DNA from 2 places in the Streptomyces sp. NPDC048604 genome. Region 1 is predicted to be linked to the other one. Evidence: predicted binding sites of a transcription regulator. Region 1 holds the regulator's gene; the other holds the start of a gene.
What was found. Region 1 encodes HrcA, which represses chaperone genes, less so after heat shock. Its sites were predicted from a motif close to TTNGCACTCNGNNNNNCNGAGTGCNAA; they were not measured.
Positions count from the first base shown of each region.

Region 1 (5,699 bases):
CGCCCCGGCCCACTGCGCGGCCCGGGCCTCCTCGGCGGAGGTGACGGTGACGACGGTGTACGTGCCGACGCGCGCGAGGGCGTCGAGGGTGTCACGGGTGGGGCAGCCGAAGGTGAACGAGACGACGGGGACGGGGTCGTCGACGAGGACGGCCAGCTTGGCGTCGTACGCGTCGTCGCGGCCGCTGTCGGCGTCGCCGAGCGGGGTGTCGTACCAGTCGGCCTCACCGGCGAGCTGGTGCCGGTACACCTCGACGGCGGCGGGGTCGGCGGTCTGCCCGTTCTGCGGCATGAACAGGTTGACGCCGAACGGCTGCCCGGTGAGCCCGCGGACCTGCTTGATCTCCTGGTACATGCTTCCGGCGGTCTTGTACCCCGCGGCCAGGAACCCCAGCCCCCCGGCCTCGCTCACGGCCGCCGCCAGCTGCGGACAGGAGCCGCCGCCCGCCATCGGGGCCTGCACGACGGGGTATCGGCAGAGGTCGTTCAGCGCGGAGGACATGCGGCCATCGTGTCATGTCACACAGAAGGCGCCGCACAAGGCGGCGCCTCCTCTGTCACACACGGACCGGCAAACCTACGGGCCGTTCAACGGACCCGGCAGATGCGCCTACCGGCCGTTGAACGCGTCCTTCAGCCGCGAGAACAGCCCCTGCTGACCCGGCTGGAACTGCCCCGTGGGCCGCTCCTCGCCGCGCAGCTTGGACAGTTCGCGCAGCAGGCGCTCCTGCTCCGGGTCCAGCTTCGTCGGGGTCTGGACCTCGACGTGGACGATCAGGTCGCCCCGGCCTCCGCCGCGCAGGTGCGTGACGCCGCGGCCGTGCAGCGGGATCGACTGGCCGGACTGCGTGCCCGGGCGGATGTCGACCTCCTCGCGGCCGTCGAGGGTGTCCAGCGGCACCTTCGTGCCGAGCGCGCCCGCCGTCATCGGGATGGTGACCGTGCAGTGCAGGTCGTCCCCGCGCCGCTGGAAGGTCGGGTGCGGCAGCTCGTGGATCTCCACGTACAGGTCGCCGGCCGGACCGCCGCCGGGGCCGACCTCGCCCTCGCCGGCGAGCTGGATCCGGGTGCCGTTGTCGACACCGGCCGGGATCTTGACCGTGAGCGTGCGACGCGACCGGACCCGGCCGTCGCCCGCGCACTCCGGGCAGGGGGTCGGGACGACCGTGCCGAAGCCCTGGCACTGCGGGCAGGGCCGGGAGGTCATGACCTGGCCGAGGAACGACCGGGTGACCTGCGAGACCTCGCCGCGGCCGCGGCACATGTCACAGGTCTGCGCGGAGGTGCCGGGCGCGGCGCCCTCGCCGGAACACGTCGTACAGACGACGGCCGTGTCGACCTGGATGTCCTTGGTGGTGCCGAAGGCCGCCTCGTTGAGCTCGACCTCCAGCCGGATCATCGCGTCCTGGCCGCGCCGGGTCCTCGACCGCGGCCCGCGCTGCGAGGCCGTGCCGAAGAACGCGTCCATGATGTCCGAGAAGTTCCCGAAGCCGCCCGCACCGAAGCCGCCGGCTCCGCCCGCGCCGCCCGAGGCGGACAGCGGGTCGCCGCCGAGGTCGTAGACCTGCTTCTTCTGCGGGTCGGAGAGGACCTCGTAGGCGGCGTTGATCTCCTTGAAGCGCTCCTGCGTCTTCGGGTCCGGATTCACATCCGGGTGAAGCTCGCGCGCCAGGCGACGGAAGGCCTTCTTGATCTCGTCCTGCGACGCGTCGCGGCGTACGCCCAGTACGGCGTAGTAGTCCGTGGCCACTTACGACTCCGCCAGGATCTGTCCGACGTAACGTGCCACTGCGCGTACCGCTCCCATCGTTCCGGGGTAGTCCATGCGGGTCGGTCCGACCACGCCGAGTTTTGCGACGGCCTCGCCGCCCGAACCGTAGCCGACCGTGACGACGGATGTGGACGTGAGGCCCTCATGGGCGTTCTCGTGCCCGATCCGTACGGTCATGCCCGAGTCGTTGGCCTCGCCGAGCAGCTTGAGGAGCACGACCTGCTCCTCGAGAGCTTCCAGCACCGGCCGGATCACCAGCGGGAAGTCGTGCCCGAAGCGGGTGAGATTGGCGGTGCCGCCGATCATCAGCCGTTCCTCGTGCTCTTCCGCCAGGGTTTCGAGGAGCGTCGCGAGCACGGCCGAGACCGTACCGCGGTCCTCCGCCTCGAACGACTCCCCGAGGTCCTGCACCAGGCGCGGGACGTCCGCGAAGCGCTTTCCGGCCACCCGGCTGTTCAGCCGGGCCCGCAGGTCGGCGAGAGAGGTCTCGCCGAACGGCGCGGGGCAGTCGATCATGCGCTGCTCGACCCGGCCGGTGTCCGTGATCAGCACGAGCATCAGCCGGGCGGGCGACAGCGACAGCAGTTCCACGTGCCGGACCGTCGAGCGGGTCAGGGACGGGTACTGCACGATCGCGACCTGCCGGGTCAGCTGCGCGAGCAGCCGGACCGTGCGGGCCACGACGTCGTCGAGGTCGACCGCGCTGTCGAGGAAGCTGTGGATCGCGCGCCGCTCGGGCGTCGACAGCGGCTTGACGGCCGCGAGCTTGTCGACGAACAGGCGGTAGCCCTTGTCCGTGGGGATGCGTCCGGCGCTGGTGTGCGGCTGGGCGATGAAGCCCTCCTCCTCCAGCGCGGCCATGTCGTTGCGGACGGTGGCCGGGGAGACGCCGAGGTTGTGCCGCTCGGTGAGCGCCTTCGAGCCGACCGGCTCCTCCGTCCCGACGTAGTCCTGGACGATGGCGCGCAGCACCTCGAGTCTGCGTTCGCTGAGCATGGCGCACACCTCCAGCTGTCGTTCCGGTGATCGGGTCGTTCCGGTTGCTCCGTGTTTGGCACTCGCCCTCTTCGAGTGCCAGGAATCCCCCGGCCAGTGTACGGCGGCGGACATCGCTCCTGGCAAGGAGGCGGTACGCCGGACCGCTAGCGTCACCGTATGGACATCGGTTGGGAAGAGTACGGCTGGGAGCGGCTCGCGGACGGGGTCGGAAGGCGGCGGCTGCCGGGCTGGGACGCCACCGTGGGGCTCGTACTGGGCGATCGGGCGGTACTTCTGTACGACACGGGCGCCTCGCTGCGGGAGGGGGCGGAACTGCGCTCCCAGGCGGAGGCGATGACCGGGCGGAAAGTGACGCACATCGCACTCAGCCACCCGCACTTCGATCATGTACTCGGCACGGCGGCGTTCGCCGGGGTCGAGGTGTACGGGGCGGTCGGCATGGACACGCTGCTGCGCGGCCGGGAGCGGGAGGCGCTGCGGGCGGACGCGGTGGCGCAGGGGCTGGGCGCGGCGGAGGCCGCGGAGGCGGCGGACGTCCTGGTGGCGCCGCAGCACGTGGTGTCCGGCGAGTGGACGCTGGATCTGGGCGGCCGGCAGGTCCTGCTGGCCAACGTGGGCCCCGGCCACTCGGGCCACGACCTGGTGCTGCTGGTGCCGGGGTCGCGGGAGGTCGTGTTCTGCGGCGACCTGGTGGAGGAGTCGGGCGAGCCGCAGGCGGGCCCGGACGCGGTCCCGTCGCAGTGGCCGGCGGCGCTGGACCGCCTGCTGGCCCTGGGCGGCGAGGACGCCTGCTACGTGCCGGGGCACGGCGCGGTGGTGGACGCGGCGTTCGTACGGGCGCAGCGCGATGAACTGGCACGACGGATCGAGGTGCCCTAACGTCCCCCAAGTGCGCGCCTACAACCCAGACCTGACACCTCCTTGGAAGCGTTCCGCTCCCGTTCCCGAGGTCCCGGCGGAGCCGGACCTGGTGGTGGAGGAGGTGTCCACGGGCTTCTGCGGGGCCGTGATCCGCTGCGAGGCGGGCACGGTCACGCTGGAGGACCGCTTCGGCAAGCACCGCGTGTACCCGATGGACCCCCGGGGCTTCCTCCTGGAAGGCCGGGTGGTCACGCTCGTCCGCCCGTCCGCGGCCGCGCCCGGGCGCCCGGCCCGTACGGCCTCCGGCTCGATCGCGGTGCCCGGCGCGCGAGCGCGGGTGGCCCGGGCGGGGCGCATCTACGTGGAGGGCCGGCACGACGCGGAGCTGGTCGAGAAGGTCTGGGGCGACGACCTGCGCATCGAGGGCGTGGTCGTGGAGTACCTGGAGGGCGTCGACGACCTGCCGGCGATCGTCGCCGACTTCGCCCCGGGTCCGGACGCCCGCCTGGGCGTGCTGGTCGACCACCTGGTCCCCGGCTCGAAGGAGTCCCGCCTGGCGGCCCGGGTCACGGGCGAACACGTCCTGGTGGTGGGCCACCCGTACGTGGACGTCTGGGAAGCGGTGAAGCCGTCGTCCCTGGGCATCGAGTCCTGGCCCCGGATCCCCCACGGCCAGGACTGGAAGACGGGCGTCTGCCGGGCCCTGGGCTGGCCGGAGAACACCGGCGCGGCCTGGCAGCACATCCTGTCCCGGGTGACCTCGTACAAGGACCTGGAGCCGGAGCTCCTGGGCAGGGTCGAGGAACTGATCGACTTCGTCACGGCCCCCTAGGCCATTTCGGCAAGGGGTGGGCACAGCCCACGAGGCCGACGCCCGTCCGGAACGATCAGTCCACCAGATCCCTGACCACCGCATCCGCCAGCAACCGCCCCCGCAGCGTCAGCACCGCCCGCCCCGTGTCGTACGCGCCCGCGTCGAGCAGTCCGTCCTCCAGGGCGCGCCTGGACGCCTTGAGGCCCGCAGGGCGGAGGAGCTCCAGCTCCACGCCCTCCTTCAGCCGCAGCTCCAGCAGGATCCGCTCCACCCGCCGGTCCTCGTCGGCGAGGATCTCGCGGCCCGCGCCGGGGGACTTCCCGGCCGCGAGGGCCGCCGCGTACGCGCCCGGGTGCTTGACGTTCCACCAGCGCACGCCGCCCACGTGGCTGTGGGCGCCCGGTCCCGCGCCCCACCAGTCCGCGCCGCGCCAGTACAGCTCGTTGTGCAGGCAGCGGCCGGCCTCCGAGGTGGCCCAGTTGGAGACCTCGTACCAGTCGAAGCCCGCCCCCGAGAGGACCTCCTCGGCCATGAGGTACCGGTCCGCGTGCACGTCGTCGTCGGTCATCGGCACCTCGCCGCGGCGTATCCGCCGGGCCAGCTGCGTGCCCTCCTCGACGATGAGCGCGTAGGCGCTGACGTGGTCGGGGCCGGCCCCGATCGCCGCGTCGAGGGACGCCCGCCAGTCCTCGTCGGACTCCCCGGGCGTGCCGTAGATGAGGTCGAGGTTGACGTGCTCGAAGCCCGCCGCCCGCGCCTCCCCGACGCACGCCTCGGGCCGCCCCGGCGTGTGGGTGCGGTCGAGGACCTTCAGGACGTGCTGCCGCGCGCTCTGCATGCCGAACGAGATCCGGTTGAAGCCGCCGGCCCGCAGCTCCGCCAGATACGCGGGGTCGACGGATTCCGGGTTGGCCTCCGTCGTCACCTCGGCGTCGTCCGCGAGCCCGAACTCATCGCGGACCGCCCCCAGCATCCGCACGAGGTCGCCGGCCGCGAGCAGCGTCGGCGTGCCGCCGCCGACGAACAGCGTCCGCACCGGCCGCGGGTCGTCCCCGAGCACCTTGCGGGCGAGGCGTATCTCGTCGACGACCTGCTCGGCGTAGTTGTCCCGCGAGGCGAGCACGCCTCCGGTGCCGCGCAGCTCGCTGGCGGTGTACGTGTTGAAGTCGCAGTAGCCGCACCGCGTGGCGCAGTACGGCACGTGCAGATAGAACCCGAGCGGACGCTCCCCGGCCCCCTCAAGGGCGCGTGCGGG
Region 1 is NZ_JBICVX010000001.1:613,386-619,084, forward strand. It holds gene ACGFMM_RS02990 (nitronate monooxygenase) at 1-501, opposite strand, end outside; gene dnaJ (molecular chaperone DnaJ) at 610-1,749, opposite strand; gene hrcA (heat-inducible transcriptional repressor HrcA) at 1,750-2,766, opposite strand; gene ACGFMM_RS03005 (MBL fold metallo-hydrolase) at 2,926-3,648, shown strand; gene ACGFMM_RS03010 (DUF3097 domain-containing protein) at 3,659-4,462, shown strand; gene hemW (radical SAM family heme chaperone HemW) at 4,518-5,699, opposite strand, start outside.

Region 2 (5,699 bases), on a different contig from region 1:
TCTTGTCGAGGTTGCCCTCGAGGATCTTGACGGCGTGGACCAGAGCGGAACCGCCACCGGAGACGATGCCCTCCTCGACCGCGGCGCGGGTCGCGGAGATGGCGTCCTCCAGACGGTGCTTCTTCTCCTTCAGCTCCACCTCGGTGGCGGCGCCGACCTTGATCACGCACACGCCGCCGGCGAGCTTCGCGAGGCGCTCCTGGAGCTTCTCGCGGTCCCAGTCGGAGTCCGTGGTCTCGATCTCGGCCTTGATCTGGTTGACCCGGCCGACGACGTCCTCGGAGTTGCCGCCGCCGTCGACGATGGTGGTGTCGTCCTTGGTGATCGTCACGCGGCGGGCGGAGCCCAGCACGTCCAGACCGGCCTGGTCGAGCTTGAGGCCGACCTCCTCGGCGATGACGGTGGCACCGGTGAGGGTGGCCATGTCGCCGAGCATCGCCTTGCGGCGGTCGCCGAAGCCGGGGGCCTTGACGGCCACCGCGTTGAAGGTGCCGCGGATCTTGTTGACGACCAGGGTCGACAGGGCCTCGCCCTCGACGTCCTCGGCGATGATCAGCAGCGGCTTGGAGCCACCGGCCTGGATGATCTTCTCCAGGATCGGCAGGAGGTCCTGGATGGACGTGATCTTGCCCTGGTGGATCAGGATGTACGGGTCGTCGAGGACGGCCTCCATACGCTCCTGGTCGGTCACCATGTACGGGGACAGGTAGCCCTTGTCGAAGGCCATGCCCTCGGTGAAGTCCAGCTCCAGACCGAAGGTGTTGGACTCCTCGACGGTGATGACGCCGTCCTTGCCGACCTTGTCCATCGCCTCGGCGATGAGCTCGCCGACCTGCTGGTCCTGCGCGGAGAGCGCGGCGACGGCGGCGATGTCGGACTTGTCCTCGATCGGACGGGCGGTGGCGAGCAGCTCCTCGGAGACGGCCTTGACCGCGGCGTCGATGCCCTTCTTCAGGGCGGCCGGGGAGGCGCCGGCGGCGACGTTGCGCAGACCCTCGCGGACCAGCGCCTGGGCCAGCACGGTGGCGGTGGTGGTGCCATCGCCCGCGATGTCGTTGGTCTTGGTCGCCACCTCCTTCACCAGCTGCGCGCCGAGGTTCTCGTACGGGTCCTCGATCTCGACCTCGCGGGCGATCGTGACACCGTCGTTGGTGATGGTGGGGGCGCCGAACTTCTTGTCGATGACGACGTTGCGGCCCTTGGGGCCGATCGTCACCTTGACCGTGTCGGCAAGCTTGTTGACGCCGCGCTCAAGGGCGCGACGGGCGTCCTCGTCGAACTTCAGGATCTTCGCCATGGGAGCGGTTCAGCCCTCTCGGAAATCGTGGTGAAAAACGAACCACGCCCCTGGACGCCCGGTGCGGGGTCAGGGGCGCAGCTCTAAAGCATCTGGCTCAGTGCCTGGGTGCTCGGTGACTTACTTCTCGATGATCGCGAGCACGTCGCGAGCCGAGAGGACGAGGTACTCCTCGCCGTTGTACTTCACCTCGGTGCCGCCGTACTTGCTGTAAAGCACGACGTCGCCGACCTTCACGTCGAGCGGCAGGCGCTCGCCGTTCTCGAAGCGGCCCGGACCGACGGCGAGGACGGCGCCCTCCTGGGGCTTCTCCTTCGCGGTGTCCGGGATGACCAGGCCAGAGGCGGTGGTCTGCTCGGCGTCGAGCGGCTGGACCACGATGCGGTCCTCGAGCGGCTTGATGGCAACCTTGGAGCTGGTGGTCGTCACGATCCGACCTCCCCCTTCGGAGATCTCACGGGGTCTACTGTCTGAGGTGGCGACCAGGTGGATCCGTCGTCGCGGGTGCCGGACCTGCCCGTCGCTGTGTTGGCACTCTCACGTGGGGAGTGCCAGAGCCGAGACTATGACCGGGATTAGCACTCGGTCAAGCGGAGTGCCAATTCACGACGGCGTGCCGCGCCTGCGGGACGGTGTTCGCCGCCTGCACCGCGCTCCTGACCGTCTTCCTGCCCAGACGTTCGATCGGGTCCACCGCGTCCCCCGGGGCCGCGCACCCCGGCGCCGGGGCGGCGAAGAGCGCGCCGGCCGCCAGCAGTCCGGCGAGCAGCCGGCGGGCGCTCACACGTAGTCCTCGAGGCGGGCGACCGCGTAGCCCTTCTCGGTGACCGTCTTCATCACCTTGCGGATCATGTCCGGCATGGTGCCCTTCCAGTCCTTCTTGCCGCGGAAGTGCGTGAGGATGATGTCGCCGGGGTGCAGATCGCGGTCCCACTCGCGCCACTCCATCCGGTCCGGGAACGCCTCGGCCGCCCACAGCGGCACGGCCTTGACGCCGCAGGACTGTGCGGCGCGCAGCGTGTTCTCGTTGTAGTTGCCGTACGGCGGGCGGAACAGCGGCGGCCGCTTGCCGTAGCGCTTCTCGAGGGTGGCCTGCTGGTCGCAGATCTCGTGCTTCTGCTGCGCGTACGACAGACCGGGCATGTAGCGGTGGTTCAGGGTGTGGTTGTGCAGCGCGACCCCGGCGTCCTGCATCTTCCTGAAGTAGCCGTAGTCCTCCTTGACGAGGTAGTCGCTCAGGAAGGCGCTGTACGGGATCTGCAGTTCGGACATCATCCGCAGCAGTTCGGGGTCCTTCTCCGCGCCGTCGTCGATCGTCAGGAAGACGATCTTCTCCTTGGTGGGCACGGTGGTGAAGACGGGCGGCAGCCCCTCGCCGTCGGTCTCGAAGCCCTTGCGGGTGGTGATCTTCGGCTTCACCGCGGGCGGCGGGGGCGCGGGCAGCGGGGTCTGCGCCAGGCCCCACTTCTTCGCGGCGGCGGCGCGGGCGGCCTGGGCCTTGCGGACCTTCTCGACGTACGCGGCCAGCGCGCCGGCCGTGCCGCGGTCCTCGGCGCGCGCCCCGGCCGCGGGGGCCGGCTTGGCCTGCGCCGGCCCGGCGACAGGCTTCCCGGCGGCTTCGCCGGCGGGCGGTCCGGAGCAGGCGGAGGCGAGCGCCCCGACGGCCAGAACTGCGGCGAGCGCGATCGCCCGACGCGCAGGACCCGTACCCCTCATCCTGATTTCTTCCTTTTGTCGTACTTGCTGCATGGGGCCGCATCCTGTCAGCGCGACGCCCCTCCCCCGCGCCGACACCGCCGCCCGGCGCGCGCGGTCCCCCGGCTGGCCCACAATGGGGCAGGTGACCGATCTTTCCGCCTTCCACTCCCTGCTCACCCCCGAGGGCCAGGACCTGCTCGCCGCCCTGCGCGACTACGACCCGGCCCAGGAGCTCGCGGTCGCCTCCCGGCTGCGCCGCGAGCACCCGGCGGAGCTGGTCACGGCGGCCCTCGCGCAGGCCCGGCTGCGGCAGCGCGCGGCGGCGAAGTTCGGCGCGCAGGACGCGTACCGGATGTACTTCACGCCGCACGGCGTCGAGCAGTCGACGCGGGCCACGGTCGGCGCGTACCGGGCCGGACGGCTGCGCGCGCTCGGCGTACGCAGCGTGGCGGACCTCTGCTCCGGGATCGGCGGGGACGCGCTCGCGCTGGCCCGCGCCGGGATCCGGGTGCTCGCCGTGGACCGCGACCCGCTGACCGCCGAGGCGGCCAGGGCCAACGCGGAGGCGCTCGGGCTCGCTGACCTGATCGAGGTGCGCTGCGCGGACGTCACGGACATCGACACCGGCCCGTACGAGGCCGTGTTCGTCGACCCGGCGCGGCGTGGGGGACGCGGCCGTATCTTCGACCCCGAGGCGTACTCGCCGCCGCTGTCCTGGGCCGTCGAGGCGGCCCGCAGCGCCCCGCACGCCGCACTGAAGATCGCCCCCGGCATCCCGCACGAGACGGTGCCGCAGGAGGCCGAGGCGGAGTGGATCTCGGACGGCGGGGACGTGAAGGAGGCCGTCCTGTGGTTCGGCACCGCGCCGGGCGCGCGCCGCGCCACGCTGCTGCCGTCGGGCGCCTCGCTGACCGGCCGCGGACTGCCCGACCCGCAGGTCCACAAGGTCGGCCGCTACCTGTACGAGCCGGACGGCGCGGTCATCCGGGCGCACCTGGTCGCGGAGGTCGCCGAGGAGCTGGACGGCGGGCTGGTCGACGAGACCATCGCGTACATCACCGCCGACGAACTGCGGCCCACGCCGTACGCGGCCGCGTACGAGATCACCGACGAACTCCCGTTCAACCTCAAGAAGCTGAAGGCCCTGCTGCGCGAGCGCGAGATCGGCACGCTGACCGTGAAGAAGCGCGGCTCGGCGGTGGAGCCGGAGGAGCTGCGCCGCAAGATGAAGCTCAAGGGCCGGAACGCGACGACGGTCTTCCTCACCCGCGTCGCCGGCGCCCCGACGATGCTGCTCGGCCACCCGGCGGGCGCGGCGGGCTAGGGGGTGTCTGACAATTCCCCGTGGAACAAGGAGCGGCGTCCGGTGCGTGCGATCGCAAGGCGCCGGAGAGCCCTCGGTTGGGGTCTCCCCTGCTCGAACGGAGCTGAGAGCTTGGGGAAGGAGCTACTAGGGCTTTTCGGCAACGCGGCGAGCGTGCGTGCCGGACGCCGCGACGCCGCGGGGAATTGCCAGACACCCCCTAGCTGCCGAGCCGGATCGCCAGGCGGTAGTGGGCGTACGCCTTGGTCAGGCCGATCAGGCCGTGCGCCCACAGCAGCAGCGCGGTGCCCATGAAGTACGCGACCGTGCCGTACCCGCCCCGGGTCGGGCCGACGAACATGTTCGGCACCGCGAAGGCGACCCACAGGCCGAGCGCGCACAGGGCGAACGACAGCACCGCCCACCCGATGCCGAACCCCGGCGCGCGGATCGCCCGGTCGTGGGTGGCGTCGCGGTCGAGTCCGGCCCACTGCGCGAGGCGTTCGCGGCAGGTGATGTCCGCGCGCAGGCCGTGCACCACGCCGAAGAGCGAGGGGATCAGCGCGCAGACGCCGAGCACCGCGAACACGCCCACGAAGATCATCGTCAGCGGGTCGACCATCTCCTCGTCGAAGATCCCGATCAGCGCGGCGCCCACCAGGCCCCAGCCGAGCTGGCAGGCGGCCAGGAAGAGCAGGAAGAACACCAGGCGCCGCACGCCGAGTTGACGCTTCGTCAACTCGGCCATGGCATGCGCCCGGTCGGCGAGCAGAGCGTCCCGGCCGGGCCAGGTGCGGAGTCCGGCGGGCGGAGGAGGAGGCGGCAGAGGCGTTCGACGAGCCATGGCCACGACATTACCGGCCGTCGGGCCGCTCCCGTACGGAGGCCGCCTTGGCCGTCAGCAGCGCGCGCTCCCGCTCGTTGCGGGTCAGCGTCGCCGCCCGCGCGAACGCGGCCCGCGCCTCGGCCCCCCGCCCCAGCCGGGCCAGCAGCTCCCCGCGCACGCTGGGCAGCAAGTGGTACTCCTCCAGGCCCGGTTCGGCGGCCGCGAGCCGCTCCACCATGTCCAGCGCGACCTCGGGCCCGTACGCCATCGACACGGCCACCGCGCGGTTCAGCTCCACCACCGGCGACGGCGCGGCGGCCGCGAGCCGCTCGTACAGCGCGGCGATCGTGCGCCAGTCGGTGTCCTCGTACCGCACCGCCCGCGCATGGCAGCCGGCGATCGCGCCCTGCAGCGCGTACGGCCCGTACTCCCCCGTGCCCGCGCGCTCCAGGGCGGCGAAACCGCGCCGGATCAGCAGCCGGTTCCAGCGCCGCCGGTTCTGGTCCGCAAGCAGCACCGGCGCACCGTCCGGCCCGGTGCGCGCCGCGGTCCGCGAGGCCTGGAACTCGAGCAAC
Region 2 is NZ_JBICVX010000005.1:236,457-242,155, forward strand. It holds gene groL (chaperonin GroEL) at 1-1,297, opposite strand, end outside; gene groES (co-chaperone GroES) at 1,418-1,726, opposite strand; gene ACGFMM_RS12775 (hypothetical protein) at 1,884-2,081, opposite strand; gene ACGFMM_RS12780 (polysaccharide deacetylase family protein) at 2,078-3,046, opposite strand; gene ACGFMM_RS12785 (SAM-dependent methyltransferase) at 3,129-4,319, shown strand; gene ACGFMM_RS12790 (hypothetical protein) at 4,519-5,142, opposite strand; gene ACGFMM_RS12795 (RNA polymerase sigma factor) at 5,153-5,699, opposite strand, start outside.
Region 2: the regulator HrcA is predicted to act here: its motif matches at 1,826-1,852, upstream of groES (co-chaperone GroES).